DNA from 2 places in the Caldicellulosiruptor obsidiansis OB47 genome. Region 2 is predicted to be linked to the other one. Evidence: riboswitches for the same ligand, from Rfam matches in the RefSeq annotation. Region 2 holds a riboswitch; the other holds the start of a gene.
What was found. A riboswitch is a leader RNA that binds a small molecule or an ion and turns the genes downstream of it on or off. The one in region 2 is predicted to bind cyclic di-GMP.
Positions count from the first base shown of each region.

Region 1: linked by a shared signal. The riboswitch ahead of COB47_RS11540 (hypothetical protein) and the one ahead of COB47_RS08405 (tapirin) in region 2 are both predicted to bind cyclic di-GMP.

Region 1 is NC_014392.1:2,487,471-2,495,797, reverse strand. It holds gene spoVAD (stage V sporulation protein AD) at 1-82, opposite strand, end outside; gene spoVAC (stage V sporulation protein AC) at 102-560, opposite strand; gene COB47_RS11575 (DUF1659 domain-containing protein) at 770-982, shown strand; gene COB47_RS11570 (DUF2922 domain-containing protein) at 1,041-1,253, shown strand; gene COB47_RS12050 (YvrJ family protein) at 1,366-1,515, shown strand; gene COB47_RS11565 (hypothetical protein) at 1,600-2,112, shown strand; gene recD2 (SF1B family DNA helicase RecD2) at 2,162-4,387, shown strand; gene COB47_RS11555 (biotin transporter BioY) at 4,317-4,874, opposite strand; gene COB47_RS11550 (rhomboid family intramembrane serine protease) at 5,131-5,859, shown strand; gene COB47_RS11545 (SDH family Clp fold serine proteinase) at 5,884-6,693, shown strand; cyclic di-GMP riboswitch class I at 6,803-6,892, shown strand; gene COB47_RS11540 (hypothetical protein) at 6,959-7,942, shown strand.
Region 2 is NC_014392.1:1,808,712-1,817,038, reverse strand. It holds gene COB47_RS08425 (PulJ/GspJ family protein) at 1-648, shown strand, start outside; gene COB47_RS08420 (tapirin) at 656-2,584, shown strand; gene COB47_RS08415 (IS1634 family transposase) at 2,859-4,574, opposite strand; gene COB47_RS08410 (transposase) at 4,984-6,363, shown strand; cyclic di-GMP riboswitch class I at 6,490-6,579, shown strand; gene COB47_RS08405 (tapirin) at 6,780-8,327, shown strand, end outside.

The DNA.
Region 1 (8,327 bases), 680 kb from region 2:
CCTCTTTTTTCCCAACAACTGTAAAACAGTCGGAGATAGTCACATTTGATTCAAATCTGTATGTTGACCTTCCCAGCTTCATTGTGATGGTAACCTCACTTTCATATCCCAGGAAATACTTTAACAAGGTAGTACAAAAGCCCTACCAGTATGGATGTGGAAATTCCATATACAAGAACAGGTCCTGCTATCAAAAACATCTTGCTTCCCACGCCGAACACAAACCCTTCTTTTTTGTACTCAATAGCAGGAGAGACAATAGAGTTTGCAAAACCAGTGATTGGGACAATAGAACCTGCTCCGGCAAAAGTACCAATTTTATCATACACTCCAAGGCCTGTCAGAAAAGCTCCAAGAAAAATCATGGTTATGGATGTCAGAACTTGAGCCTCATCATTTGGGAAAAAGCTGCTGTAGAGGTTCAAAAACGCCTGACCCACATCGCAGATAGCCCCGCCAACTAAGAATGCCAAGATGCAGTTTTTGAAAGAGTTTGTCTTTGGCTCGTTTGCCTTTACAAGTGCCTGGTATTCACAGGCTTTCTTATCTTTGATGTTCACTTTGCAAAGCACCCCCCGCAAACAAAACCTCAAGATGATATTATTTTAAATTTTTTTGAGATTTATTCACAACCAAGCGAGATTTGAAATAGTCTGATTGAAATTTGGTTTAAAATATCAATCAGATTTTACAAACAAACATTCGAATAATTTTTGAAAACACTACTGTAATGGGTTTAAAATAAAGGCAGAAAGGAGGTGAGGCGAAGATGGCAGCAAAACCACTTGTAGGCTTGCTGCAGCTTAAACTTGAAAACGGCACGACATCCACTGGCAAAATAAGGTTCAAGACACTCTCTTTTGATATCAAGCCAGATGCCCAAGATATGGATGTGTATCAAGTTGGCCAGGCAATTGCAAGCCTTCAGTCAAAGCCGCTGTACACAATTATAAGAAGCAACAACTTTGAGCTTTTATACTAATTGACGTTTCAAGCTTTTGAGAGCTCAAAAAAATAGCAGAAAGGAGGTGAAAGTAAAAATGCTCACACTGGTTTTGACATTTAGGCTTCAAAACGGCAAGACATTCAGACTTTCCATTCCAGAACCAAAACCAAACCTTACTGCTGCCGAGGTTGACAGTGTGATGAATTTGATTGTGCAAAAGAACATATTTGTAACATCAAGCCCAATTGTTGAAAAAGTTTCAGCAAGAATTGTTGACAGAGAGGTAAACACTTTAATCGGAAAATAAAAAAACTTTCAAAAAAAGCGTGCCGACCTGACCTTTTGAACTTTGGCAGGTCGGCATGTTTTTAAAAAACTTTTAAATGTACATAACAAACTCAAACTGGGAGGTGAAAAATATGCAGGATTTGATTGCCAATATTGCCAACATAGGCTTTCCAATTGTGCTTTGCATTTATCTTCTCACAAGGTTTGAAAGCAAGATAGACAAGCTCTCTGACAGCATTGATAAGCTCTCTGAAAAGATACTACAGATGAAAAACAATTGACATGCAAAAGAGTGTTCGGTATAATAGAAGTGTGCTTTTAAAAATATGGAAAATAAAGCCTTTTTCAGGATGGTGATATTTATTATGAACAGTATTCCAAAAGATATTATATATTTTGTACCACACTACACAGAAAATGGTGATAGTGTGCTAATTCTTTTTTTAAGTGGCGAAAAGAAGGTTGTGCCAATGTCAATTCGAAGTTTTTCTAAAAAGCTATATTCACTTTATGCAATAGACTGTCAGGCAATCAAAAAACTTATCTCACAGCGAATTGGTCAGAAAAATCTTCTTCCCATTGTTCTTCCGGATGCCACCTTTATTCCTGTAAAAACAAGAAAAGCAATTGTTAAAACAGACCCCATCTTTGGTTATGTTAACATAAGTCAGATATTCAAAATTGACGATAAAGGCGAGGGCTTTGAGATGCTTTTGCGATGCGGTGCAGTTTTAAGCTGTCTTGGTTCTGCAAAGTATTTCAAAAAAAGAATTACTCTTGCTTCTGTTATAACAGATTATTTGCAAGGAGTATGGTCACAGGGTGCGCTTAAAATAAAAGAAGAGTGTGAGCTTGTGAATGTGTTTGGATTGGAGTAAAATAATGTAGCAGGTAAATTGCAATTTTTGAAGGAGAAGCAATGAAAATATGCAGCAAAACATTCAAGGTATGGTTAGCGATATAATCTACAGGAATTTGGAAAATAGCTATACGGTGTTTGAGATAATCTGCGACGATGAGGTGTTCACAGCAGTAGGGATAGTTCCAGACATTGCTATCGGTGAAAAGGTGAGCGTATACGGTGAGTTTTATGTTCATCCTGTTTACGGTCAGCAGCTGAAAGTAAGCTACCTTGAGAAACTTCTGCCGCAGACAAAGGATGAGATATATCTTTATCTTTCCTCTGGAGTAATAAAAGGTATCGGGCAGAAGACTGCAAAGAAGATTGTTGATACCTTTGGAGATGACACTGCAAGAGTTTTGCAGGAAGAGCCTGAAAAGCTTCTTAGTATTCGCGGCATGACACCCGAAAAGGTTGAGCGAATAAGGAATATGTTTGCATTCCAAAAATTTTTGAAAGATATCATGTCAATCTTTTCCCAGTACGGGCTTTCACAGAACCATGCAATGAGACTTTTTAAACTTTATGGATTTTCTGCTCTGTCGCTTTTACAGGAAAATCCATATTTTCTTTTAGAAGTGTTCCCAGAGCTTGACTTTAAAAAGGTTGACAGGCTTGCACTTGACATGGGAGTTATGCCAGATGACGGAAGAAGAATATCTGCCAAGATACTTAATCTTTTGACACTGGCAGCAAATAGTGAAGGGCATACCTGCCTGCCAGAAAATAGGCTCAAACAGGTTTGTTCAAAAACTCTTGACCTTCCAGTGGAAAAAATAGAAGATGCGCTTGAAGTTTTAGCTCAAGAAAGAAGAATTGTAAAAGATGAAGTTGAATCTCAAAAGATGGTGTTTTTGTACGGTTACTATGAGTGTGAAAAGTATATAGCAGATAAAATCCTGTCAATGCTAAAAGAATATGATGACATTGCTGATATAGATGAAAAGATCTCTCAGTTTGAAGCAAAAAACGGTATTGCATTTTCGCCAAATCAAAAGAAAGCCATCAAGATGGCACTGACTCAAGGCGTTAGCATTATCACAGGAGGTCCTGGTACAGGAAAGACAACAATAATAAAATGCATTATTCAAATTTTCGAGGGTGAAGGCAAAAAGGTTTTTCTTTGTGCACCAACAGGAAGAGCTGCAAAGAGGATGCAGGCAGCCTGCGAAAGAGAATCAAAAACAATCCACAGACTTTTGGAAATGACAGTTTTAGACACACATGTTATTTTCCAAAAAGGACCAAATAATCCCTTAAAATGCGATGCTATAGTGGTGGATGAAATGAGCATGGTAGACAGTTTCCTGATGAACTATCTTCTTGCTGCAACAAAACCGACAACAAGAATTGTGCTTGTTGGAGACAAAGACCAGCTTCCATCTGTTGGTGCAGGGAATGTCTTAAAAGACCTTATAAAAAGCGAAATTGTACCTTGCACCACTTTGACAGAGGTGTATCGCCAGAGCGAAAATAGCTTTATAGTCCTCAATGCACACAGGATAAACAGAGGTGAGTTTCCACATCTTCAAAAGGAGAGCGATTTTTATTTTATCCAGAAAAACTCTCAGGAAGAGATTTTAAAAACTGTAATTGAACTTGTGATAAAAAAGGTTCCAAACTATCTTTCGTGCGATCCGATGACAGACATCCAGGTCCTGTGTCCTTCAAAAAAAGGGATTGTTGGGATGTACAACTTAAATCGTGTGCTGCAGCAGTACTTAAACCCACCTCATCCTTCTAAAAAAGAGTATGCTTATAAAGAAAACCTGTTCAGAGTTGGAGACAAGGTCATGCAGGTAAAAAACAACTATTCACTTGAATATGAGATTTTACAAGGAGAGGAGAAGGGCAAAGTCTCAACAGGGATATTCAATGGCGACATTGGAGTTGTCAAAGATATTGACAGGGCGCAAGGTGTGCTGGAAATCCTGTTTGACGATGAAAAGTTTGTGTATTATGACTTTTCGCTGCTTGACGATTTAGAACTTGCATATGCAATGACTGTTCACAAATCGCAAGGGTCAGAGTTCAGGTGCATAGTGATGCCTGTTGTTGAGACCTACCCCATTTTGATGACAAGAAACCTTCTTTACACTGCCGTAACACGAGCAAAAGAACTTGTTGTGTTGGTGGGTAAAAAAAGCGCGCTTGAATACATGATAGCAAACCAAAAAGAGGCTATGCGATATTCAGCACTTTGCGACTTTTTATTGCGCGGGCAAGAAAATATGCAAGTGCGAGCTTTATAATATCTGGGATTATAAACGGTGCAACACCTACGGCAAAAGCCTTTTTGAGTGTCATGTGTGCAGCCCACGAGAGATACAAAAATCCAAAGATGTAGATAATTGCAAGCCCTAAAATGAGTGCTACTGAGGCATTTGCTGCCTCATTTTTTATTGGCTTTTTTGTATTTATATAACTTGTAACAAACGCTGCAATCGGAAATGCTATCAAATACCCACCAGTGGGTCCAACAAATTTAGATAGCCCGCCGGAAAAGCCGGCAAATACAGGCACACCAACAGCCCCTAAAAGGTCATATACAAGAAGGCTCAAAAATGCATACCTTGGAGTGAGCATCAAACTTGCCAGAAAAATTGCAAAAACCTGCATCGTAAAAGGTACTGGTCCTATTTGAATCTTAATTTGAGCACAAATGGCAGTTATTGCTGCAAAAAGAGCAGATAAAATAATCATTCTTGTTTTAGTTACCATTTCAACATTTTGCGACATAATTTTTCTACCCCCAATGTAAACCATATTATTAAATCAGGTTTACAAATAGAATAGCAAAATAAGAGGCTTTTGTCAACAATTAAAATTGACCAAATTTTTAATTTTCGGCAACGCTCGATAATTTTCGGCAAAATTCTGTTAGCCTTCTTTTATTTTTGGCAAATAAATTGATATAATATGTATAATAATGTTTCTAAAATGGGTATTTAATAATGTAGCATCAATTTTAAATTTGAAAAGGAGGAAAAAAAGCTTGATTCCTTTGAGAGATACTATCCCGAGCAGGGAAAAACCTTTTATGACATGGTTTTTGATAGCGGTAAACATTCTTGTTTTTTTATACCAGGTTTCACTTCCACCTGAAGCAGCTTCTGAGTTTGTTTTAAAATATGCATTTGTTCCTGACAGTTTTTCTCATGCTCTCTCGCATGGTTTAATAGTTGCGATTGTATATTCCATATTTCCAATAATGTGTTCAATGTTCATGCATGGAAGCTGGATGCATCTTATATCTAACATGTGGTCTTTGTGGCTTTTTGGTGACAATGTTGAAGACAGGGTAGGTCATTTCAGATTTTTGATTTTTTATCTTCTGAGTGGATTCTTTGCAGCCTATACCCACTGGTTTTTTAATGCAGACTCAAATGTTCCGATTGTTGGCGCATCAGGGGCAATATCTGGTGTTATGGGTGCGTACTTTTTGATGTTCCCACTTTCAAGGATTGTTACTCTAATTCCAATAGGATTTATCCCTCTGTTTATTGAAATTCCAGCTGTGTTTTACCTTGGTTTGTGGTTTTTATCACAGGTGTCGTCCGGGATTCTTGAGCTGTTTGGACCTGTGTTTGGAAGTGGAATTGCCTGGTGGGCTCACATTGGCGGATTTGTATTTGGAGCGCTGACTGTCAACTTCTTTAAAAAGAAGTATCGCAGATATCATAATTTTTTCGATGATGAGATTTTTTACTACAGATATTATTAAGATTTAAAAAGGAGAGTGTATGACATGAGTTTTTGGGATTTGCTGATATTTTTCATCATAGCAAGTTCACTTCAGCCAGTTATGAAACAGAGAATGCTTGAATCTGCAAGACAAAAGCTTATTGCTAAAATAGAGAAAAAAAGAGGTTCAAGAGTTATTCTTCTTGTTCACAGGCAAGAGACAATGAGTTTTCTTGGTTTTCCGGTGTACCGATACATTGACATAAACGACTCAGAAGAAGTCGTAAGGGCAATAAACATGACTGACCCCTCAATTCCACTTGATATAATTCTACACACACCGGGTGGGCTTGTTTTAGCTTCGCTCCAGATAGCAAGAGCAATAAAAAGACATAAAGGGAAGGTTACGGTTCATGTTCCTCACTATGCAATGTCGGGCGGGACTCTCATTGCTCTTGCTGCAGATGAGATAGTTATGTGTGAGGATGCGGTTTTAGGTCCTGTTGATCCTCAGATTGGGGAATTTCCGGCAGTGTCTATCCTTGAGGTTGTAAAACAAAAGACATTGAATGAGGTTGATGACAAAACATTGATTTTAGCAGACATTGCAAGAAAGGCTTTAAAGCAGACAAAAGATGCTGTTTTAGAACTTCTTTCTGATAACTACCCTGAAGATGTTGCTCAAAACATAGCAAAAGAGCTTGTTGAGGGCAAATACACACATGATTTTCCAATAACATATGAAAAGGCAAAAGAACTGGGGTTAAAAGTAAGATGCGATATGGATAGAGAAATAAAACAGCTCATGTGTTTATATCCGCAACCTGTTAACAAAAAGTCTTCTGTCGATTATCTGTGGGTGCCAAGAAAATAAATCCTCAGAGATAAAAGAGTTGAATGCAGCAGACAATTCAGAAATTTTGAAATTGATTTTTGAAAATAAAAAGAGTATAATTTAAATTGTTAAAAAATTAAAGTGATATTCCTGAAAAAGGCAAACACAGGGAAACCTGTGGGCGCAAAGCCATGGGCCTGTCGGGGGAAAAACCCCCTATGGTTGCCAGGCTGCCAGGAACTCCTTATATGGAGTTCCAGCAAAAAATTATGATAATAAACTCCATATAAGGAGGTATTTTGATATGAAAAAATTGATTTCAGTCTTCATTATTATTTTATTAATTTTATCAATTTCAAGTGCAATGGCATTTGCAGCAAAGAAAAGACAGATTGCAGGTCTAAAGAAAACACAGTCTTATGAGATATCTGAGCCAGAGCAGACTCCTGTATCTCAAGAGGAAACAAAGCAGCCATCTCAAACGGCTATATCCAGCAATAACACAGGTTTTGGTACATGGCTTTGGAACCCTTGGTTAATTGTAAGCAGCAAAGATGAGATTTTGAACTATTTGCGGATAAATGGATATTCTGAGTTATATCTTCAGATTGATAGTACTCTTGATTTAAGGTATTACAGAGATTTTGTATCTTCTGCTACATCTTATGGGATAAATGTATATGCGCTGTCTGGGGATAGTATATGGATATGGCAGGACAAAAGAGAAGGGTTTTATAATTTCATCAGATGGGTTGAGAATTATAATTTGAGTGTATCAGAGAACGAAAAGTTTTGTGGTATTCACCTTGATGTTGAGCCTTATCAAAACGCTGAGTGGAACACGGCAAGAGATAATGTAATTTTAAACTATCAGAACTTTGTTGATGAGGCAGTTTTACAGGCAGCAAGATTAAATCTTCCGGTTGTATTTGATATACCCTTCTGGTTTGATGAGATATATTATTCTAATAACTATGGCTCAGGTAATCTTGCACAGTGGGTAATTTCAAAAACAAGCTGGACAAACATCATGGCATACAGAGACAGCAGTCATGAGATTATAGCAATTGCTGAGAATGAAGCAGGTTATGCAAAAAACTTTGGTAAAAGACTTGTAATTTCTGTAGAAACACAGCCATCGAGCGAAGGTGAGAATGTTACATTTTTTGAAGAAGGGCTTGCAACAATGTACAGTGAGCTAAGCAGTGTTAAAGCTTATTTTGATTCCAAAGGATATACAAATATTGGATTTGCTGTTCATCATCTTGCAAGTGTTATGAAAATGTAAAAATATCTTTGCGCGTTAAGATATATGGTGGCAAAAAAGATTGAGACAGTGGTATTTTAATAAAGATAAAAAGGGACTTGTTCTAACGTTTTGACCGGAACTAGTCCCTTTTTGTTTATGATTTAGTTTACTTATTCTTCTAAATTATCTAAAATTTCGGCTTCCATCTTAATATATTTAATTATATCCATGACCATTATTTCACCTCAAATATAGCTATATCAATTTTACTTTTTTCAATTTACTATGGATTTTCTCAACTCTTTAACCTTTTCAATCTGAAGTTCTGTAAGTTCAGCAACCTCTTCATCGCTAAATCCCTTTTGTATTAGTCTTTTCGCAACCTCTATTATAGCTTCGATTTTACCTTAAAGTTTGCCAGCCT
Region 2 (8,327 bases):
GCGGATGTAGTATATTCATTACCAGACTATAGTGGTAGTGAACTGGAATTTGGCAATGACAAATATAAAGTAAAATATACTGTAAAAAGGATTGATTGTGATTTCGATTTAATACTTGTAGCTAATGCTTCAAATACAGTGTCAGTATACCAAAAAGTGTACGATGCAACTTATGGTGGTGTGAAATATGACCTTAGTTTATCTATTCCTCCGAGTTTAAGTGGAGTGGTAAATATAGAAGTTTATAAGGAAATAAGCGGAATAGACCGGGCTGAGTACAGATTCAACAATATACCATTAATAGTTACTAATCCCAATTTTAAAATTTACTTTATTGACAATACTTCTACTGTAAATTGTAATATTGATGGTGTCTTTGAAATGAACGGGGGAATTCGTACATCAAATTACACCACTCAACTGTTAGAAGTATGGTCTAAAAGCTTTACAGTAGGTTCTGCGGCATCTCCTACACCAAGTCCGACAGCAAGTCCGGCTGGTAATTTTACCACACAAAGGTCCACAGTGAAATTTATTTCGTACACCAATTCAAAATTTTACCATCAGCTTTTTGAGGTAACCATGGAAATTTGGAACGAACAAAAGAATAGAAAAGTGAGGGAGTACAAATTTTTTATGAGGGGGTAAAAAGGGGATGCTGGAAAAAATTAGTTGTTTAAAAGACAGGATGTTTATTAAAAAGGTTGACGGATCTGTTTTGATTGTTGTGATAATAGTTATTGCTGTTCTGAGCACAATATTGCTGGGGACGATGTCGGCTGTGTTAGCATCGCTGAACCAGAGCACATCTATATATCAGAAATCTGCAACAGGCTATGGAGCTGAAAGTGCAGCAGAGGAGTTTTTGTATTATTTTAATCAACTGTTAGAGGATGCAAAGAATATAGCGTATGGTTATTATTACAAGGGAGATGGGACACTAAAAGATATATGTCCTGGTCGAGTGAGATGGTTATTGGGAGATGAGAGCTATGAGCCGGGGAAGATATTGGATGATTTGCGACATGGGAGGATAAGTCGAGATGTAGCTGAAGACAAAGTGTATGAGGGTATGAAAGCGATTATAAGGGATGAGGTAAGCCGGTTTATGAATGACGTGGGTAGTGATGCTTCCATAAAGGTTGAATCTCTGTCGCTGCCGGAGTTTAAGAAGTTATCTGACTTAGTAGAGTTGTATATAAAGCCACATTATGAGAGCCTGACTGGGTATGAACTTGATGATATCACAGTTAATGCATGGTCAGGTACGACAAGTGGGTCTCTTCCTGATGGATATACAATTTACATTGATGTATCTAAAAAGAGAGCAGGAACTTCGTCAGATAAAGAGGTAAAGAGAGCATTGCGATTAGATGTTAGAATAGCTGATGACAGTGGAAGTTCAGTGAACTTAATTTTGAATCCATCACCAACGCCTGTTCCTTCATCACCGCTTGATTATGCAATATTTTCAAAGGGTGCTCTTAATACTAACAAAAACCTTACTGTCGAAAATGGAAGTGTGTATTCAGGTGGTGACCTAACGATACACGGTGGTGCGGTGTTTAATATTGACAATTTGATATCAAAAGGTGAGATGATGATAAATCAAGATAGTGACTCGCGATGTCGTGACAACAATATAGTTGTAAGGAATATAATTTATGTAGAAAAAAGTTTGAAAGCAAATAGGATATCCCCACGCTCAACTAATATTGATGCAAAAACAATTTATGTTGGTCAGGAAATGCAATTATATGGGGCCGGTAGCTATAAGTTTGTACAATTGTTTTCTGATAGCAATGTAAAGCTAGCTGGACCGGGTGTGAACATGGAAGTTTCAGCGTTAGCAAGTATAAGAGGGACACTTGAGGTTATTGATGGAGCAACAGTAACGTTAAAAAGCAACAGTGCGGTTTACTGCAATTCATTGGTAGTACGCAATGGTTCCCGCTTGATTCTTGAAAATGGAGCAAAATTATATGTAGCAACAACTCCCGATGCATCCACGATAATATCCATACAAAATAATGGTGGGACAATTTCGTATTCTTCTTCTTTTTCATATCCACCTACGCCAGCTGAGATAGATGAAATAAGAAATCGGGATTATACCAGTGGTTTGCTAATAACACCATTGCCAGCTGATAGTGTTGGTAGTCCTCAGCTTGGCAGCACTGCAGACATAACTCAAACACCCCCGCAGATAGTAATATATGGTGAATCCTTTATTAACGATAATGAAGCAAGGTTAGAAATATTGGGTAGATTAAGTTTACCCACTGTTGATTTCTCAACACTCCAGCTGCATTTAATTTCACGGGGCAACATTACATTCGTGGGTGGTGGTATGACTATTTTAAATGGTTCGATAATCTCGCTTGGTAATGCATTAGATGTAAACTGCTTGGAGAATCCATATGCTGGGCTTACGCTAAAGTATCAAACGCCAAGTCCTTCCATACAACAAGACATTGAGAATAATACAGGTATTCAACCATCTCAAATAATATATACGGAGGCTGATGCAGTTGGAAGAAAAACTTTATATAACATTTTAAGACGAAACATTGTCATAAAGTAGTAAATGTGAGGATAATAAGTTTATTTAAAACAATGACGAGTGTGGTTAATTATAATGCTCAGTTAGATGGTTGTGGAGGTAGTCTTTGCAGCTTTAAATTAATAAATTTAATTACACTTGAATACAGGAGCTGAAAAATGTGCTTGAAAAACTCTAAGTTTTGTGAGATAATAACCTGACTTTTGCAGATGATTGGAATAAAAATAGCCTGCAATCCATTGGGAATAAAGGATTGTAGGCTATTTAAGTTTTATCAAAAAGTTATAGTGAAAAATCACTTTTTTGTCTCACCTAAAACTTTTTTTATTTCCTTCAATCTCATAAATTTTTTACTAAAATCTATGTTTAAATCTTTTCCAATTTCCTCAAGTACTTCATCAAAAAAATCAAATACATAATAGTTTTCTTTAATATGGCTACATGATGCTTTCCTCAAACTCTCCAAAATCTCTGTAACACAGTATTTCCATTGTAACCTGTATTCCAATATTTTTGCAATTACTAATGATATAAAACAGGTCAAAAAATGAGCATTTATGTGTTCTTCTAAGGATAAATAAACAGGTCTACTTTCTATCTCGTTCTTTGTTATCTTGAATGCTTCTTCTATCTTCCAAAGTCCTTTATATATGTTTATTATCTTCTCCGGTGATTCTTTGTACTCGCTTGTAACAATAGCATAGTATCCATCAAATTTTTCTTCTTCTTTTAATTTCTCTTCATCCAAAGATAGCTTCCTCTGAGCACTTGCCAATATCTCACCTGTATTAGGGTCAAATGCAAGATTCTTTACATACTTGGCTGCACCATAAGCTGTGGCTTTGTTGTATTTCCCTGGATTTTTAATCAAATCCATCGCTTTTATCAAAGCTGCTTCTCTCTCTTGTTTTTCTTTTGCTGCATATTCCGGACTGTAAAAGACTATTTGAAGTTCATCTACTACTTTTTTCATCTTCTTCCCACTTGCCGTTGTTATTTGAATCTCTCTTGGATAAAGTCTTGACTTTATTTTAAATCCATTGGATTTTTCAACATATCCTTTTTCATCAAGTACATACTTCTGAAAATCTCTGTCAGCACCTCTGATAGAATAACTTAGTATATATCCATTTTTGGCAGATAAAATATACCAAATATTATCTCCGGTTGTTAGTCCTCTATCTGCTACTACAATTATTCTGCCTAAGGAATATTCTTTTTGAATTGTTCGCAAGGCAGGAATTAAAGTTGTTTTATCAGGCGCATTTCCAGGAAAAAGTTTGTATGTAATAGGTATGCCATTTGTATCCATAAACAATCCCATCTGTACAATAGGATCTGGACGATGTTCTTTTGATACGCCTTTTCTCCTTAGTTCATCTTGTTTGTCAATCTCAAAATAATAGTTTGTGACATCATAGTAAACAAGCTCTGTATTACGGTTATAAAGCTTTTTTATATGTTCATGAATCCAAAGTAAAAGTTGCTCGCAATGTCTATTGAAAAAAGATAAACTTCGATATACGTCGTCTAATGAAAAATCAAATTTTTCAAAGAAAATATCTTTATTTTCAAAAGTTTTCTTTTTTGATGCGGGGAAAAGCAAGCGAGAGTATACCAAAAGTTTTAAAATACTATTAGCATCGTATTCTTCTTGTGAGTAGCGCTGTTTATTTTTTATGAACTTGTCTATTTCAAGCTCATGATAGATTTTACTTAAAGCTGCATAACCAAAATTTTTTCGAGCACTATAATTTAAAGGCATAGTTTCATTTAATGAAATTTTGAGATTGAGCTCAGAATTTTCTTTATTCAATTCTTCGTTCATTTTACGAACTTCTTCGGTGAAAAATGCGATAGGGTCATCATATTGTTTTTGAAGTTCGTCAAGATAACCTAAGGAGCGGACGGTAGCTGTTCGAGATTGTTTAGTTTCTTTGTCATAGTAGCTGTTTACGATTGACAGATAAGTTCTACCAGTTTTACGGTTTGTACTTTTTTTAAGATACAATTTAGCAACCTCGTAATTAATATTTTAAGAGTATTATACCACATTTCGCCAGAAAACGCCATAAAAATTTGCTAAAATTTTAAAAATTTTTTGACCTTCTATCTCAGTAAAATCAAGTTGTTTAAAATTTGATAATAATTTTTTGCTGCAAAACTCGGGAATGTGGTTAATTATAATGCTCAGTTAGATGGTTGTGGAGGTAGTCTTTGCAGCTTTAAATTAATAAATTTAATTACACTTGAATACAGGAGCTGAACTTCAATTCGGAATTTGGAGTTAAATAAAGGAAATGAGAGCTTAAAGCTGCTATTTTAAGCATATTAGAAGTAATTAGGGATAGCATAACTGGACAATATAGGAATATAGTATTAAGATAATTCTTAAGAATAATATTTCGAGGTTTCATTATATGGTAATAAGTAAAAAAGACAAAGAAAGAGTATTAGAAGCTATTAGAAAAGGTGCAATAGATGCAGCGGATTTAAGCTTTCCTAATTTGATAGATGCAATAATTCTTAAAATGAAACGAGAAGGGATAATAGAGCTATTAGAGCATGCGTTTTTGGACAAACGATCAGCAAATAAGAATATACCTTTTCACATATTGCTGACATTAGCCATTACAGCGAAGATGAAGCTAAAGACCAGTTTGACAGATATACCCTTTGCTATAAGCAATGCGGAGACATTATCAGAAATTGGCTGGAACATATGGGACAATAAGAGAGGGTTGAAAGAAGGGCTGATGGACGAAGGTACCCTTCGTAACATAGTAAAGAAATACACGGTGGAAGAGTTAATACAAGGATATAATACATATGTTCAAGAGTATGTATTTCCGAAGAAGGAGATAGTACCTGATATTCATATTCTTGATTGTACTGAGCTTGAAGTATTACTGGAGAATAGCAATTATGAAGGTTCAGAAGTGGTAAGAGATAAAGATGGAATGCGTAGAGGATATAAGATGTCTACACTACGAGGTATTACAGGTGATAATGGTATACTGGAAGAAATCAAAATAGGTAGTATTAACGTACATGACCTTGAATTAAGCCGAGAGATGGTACTAAAAAGCAAAATGTTAAAATTTGGGGACATTTTAATTAATGACCGTGGATTTATTTCGAGGGAGCTTATGAACCAGTTAAAACAAAAGAGAGGAGTGGATACGTACATTCCTTTGAAAAGCAATATGGAGGCATATGAGCAGGCAGTAATGATAGCAAAAGAAGAAAACAAGTGGGAAGCTCACCCGAACAAAAAAAGGAAGAGGCAGGAGATTGCTTTTGTAGAATCACTGGGTAGTTATTGGAGGAGTGCCAAGCCTGAAGATGACGTACAGATAAATGGGTGTGTAGTACATGACACAAAGACGGATGAATATTTTGTAATTGTGACTACAGATCTTGGGAAGACAGCAAAACAAATAATCAAGACATATGAATTAAGGCCTGAGATTGAGGAAGATTACCGACAGATCAAGGATTTTTGGAAGATTGAAGATTTTAAGAGCACGAAGTACAATTTTATAGCATTTCATATTGTGATGGTACTGATAGGATATTTGTTCTTCCAGCTATACAGAGATATGGAAGAAGGGAAGAGATGTGAGGGAAAAAGTTTGCCTGTAGCAGCAAAGAAGTATGTGGAAGAGGGGCCAAAATCGGTTATTGTATATGCTGGACAGTACTTTGGTATCTTTGGATTTCTGGAGTTTATTCAGTTGTATGCGTCATGCAACGCAGAAGTGAAGCAGCGCTTAGATTCGATTCTGGGTAAAGTATAACATGAAAAAGGAGTTGTTGTTCAAATTCCGAATTGCAGTTGGAGCTGAAAAATGTGCTTGAAAAACTCTAAGTTTTGTGAGATAATAATATACAGAGGATTGTGATTGTCAAAAGAGTAAAGGCATATATCGAAAGGGCAAACCTGTCGAAAGGCAGGGGCGCAAAGCCATGGGCTTGTCGGAAGTAAAACTTCCTATGGTTGCCAGGCTGCCGAAAATATGCCAAGAGATGAGTGATATATTTAATCATTGGCAAATGGCATCTGGCGACAGCCAGATGCTTTTATTTTTATATCCATTGTTGTTTTAGTAGCAAAGAATTAATGAACAAGTGGGAAGTACGGAGAGAGTTAAGAGGGAAAATTATTGTTAGCGTTGTATTTAACTATAGTTAAGAGTTTAAGGAAGTGTGTGAAATGTTGAGAACAAATTGGAAGACCTTTAGTAAAAAAGTATTCAAAATAAATTTGAGTGGAAGTGCTTTAATTATTGTGATAATAATAATTGCTATTTTAAGCACAGTCTTACTGGGAGCGATGTCGGCTGTGTTAGCATCGCTGAACCAGAGCACATCTATATATCAGAAATCTGCAACAGGCTATGGAGCTGAAAGTGCAGCAGAGGAGTTTTTGTATTATTTTAATCAACTGTTAGAGGATGCAAAGAATATAGCGTATGGTTATTATTACAAGGGAGATGGGACACTAAAAGATATATGTCCTGGTCGAGTGAGATGGTTATTGGGAGATGAGAGCTATGAGCCGGGGAAGATATTGGATGATTTGCGACATGGGAGGATAAGTCGAGATGTAGCTGAAGATAAAGTGTATGAGGGTATGAAAGCGATTATAAGGGATGAGGTAAGCCGGTTTATGAATGACGTGGGTAGTGATGCTTCCATAAAGGTTGAATCTCTGTCGCTGCCGGAGTTTAAGAAGTTATCTGACTTAGTAGAGTTGTATATAAAGCCACATTATGAGAGCCTGACTGGGTATGAACTTGATGATATTACAGTTAATGCATGGTCAGGTACGACAAGTGGGTCTCTTCCTGATGGATATACAATTTACATTGATGTATCTAAAAAGAGAGCAGGAACTTCGTCAGATAAAGAGATAAAGAGAACATTGCGGTTAGATGTTGAAATACTTGCAACCAAGCCTAATGGGCTGGAAAGTAGCGTATCGAGTGCAACTACTACTGCTGCATCCTCAGTATTTAACTTGTTTGATTATGCATTATACACAAATGGAAGCTTCGTGGCAAATGTTAACTTTACCATAATAGGCGGGAATATACATACAGGCGGTGACATACAATCACACGGCGGTTTGCAAACTGACATTAATAATTTGGTGGTAATGGGTGAGTTATCACTGGGTGTGAACGGTAATCCACAAGTTCGCGAAGACAATGTAAAAGTGAACAATGTAACTTATATTAGGTCAAATTTGAGAAGAACGGGTGTTGGAGATAGAAATATTAGCTTGCAGATGGGTATAACGTACGTGGGGGGAAATGCGGAATTATATGGTAGAGGGAGATATGAGTTTGATGAGTTATACTGCGATGGGAATGTCATAGTTAAAGGTAGTACAGCAAATGCGGTAGATGTTGTAATAAAGAAAATAGGAGTAATCAGGGGTGCGTTAAGAATACAGGATCAAGGGACAGTTACAATAAAATCTGGTGCGGTAGTATATTGCGATTCGATTCAGTTTTTGAACAATCCAACTACGTTAGTAATAGAAAATGGCGCAACCATTGTGACGAGGATGCCGCCTGACTATAGTCGGATTGTTAATTCAGGTGGGGTTATAAATGTAGTGTCTTCAGTTCCGTATCCGCCCTTGCCACAAATTTTAAATGAGATAAGAAATTTTAGTTTTCCTAATAGTACAAGTATACCATCGATAACACCCCATGATCCAGTTCCACCAGCCTCAATTGACAGTGCTGCAGAT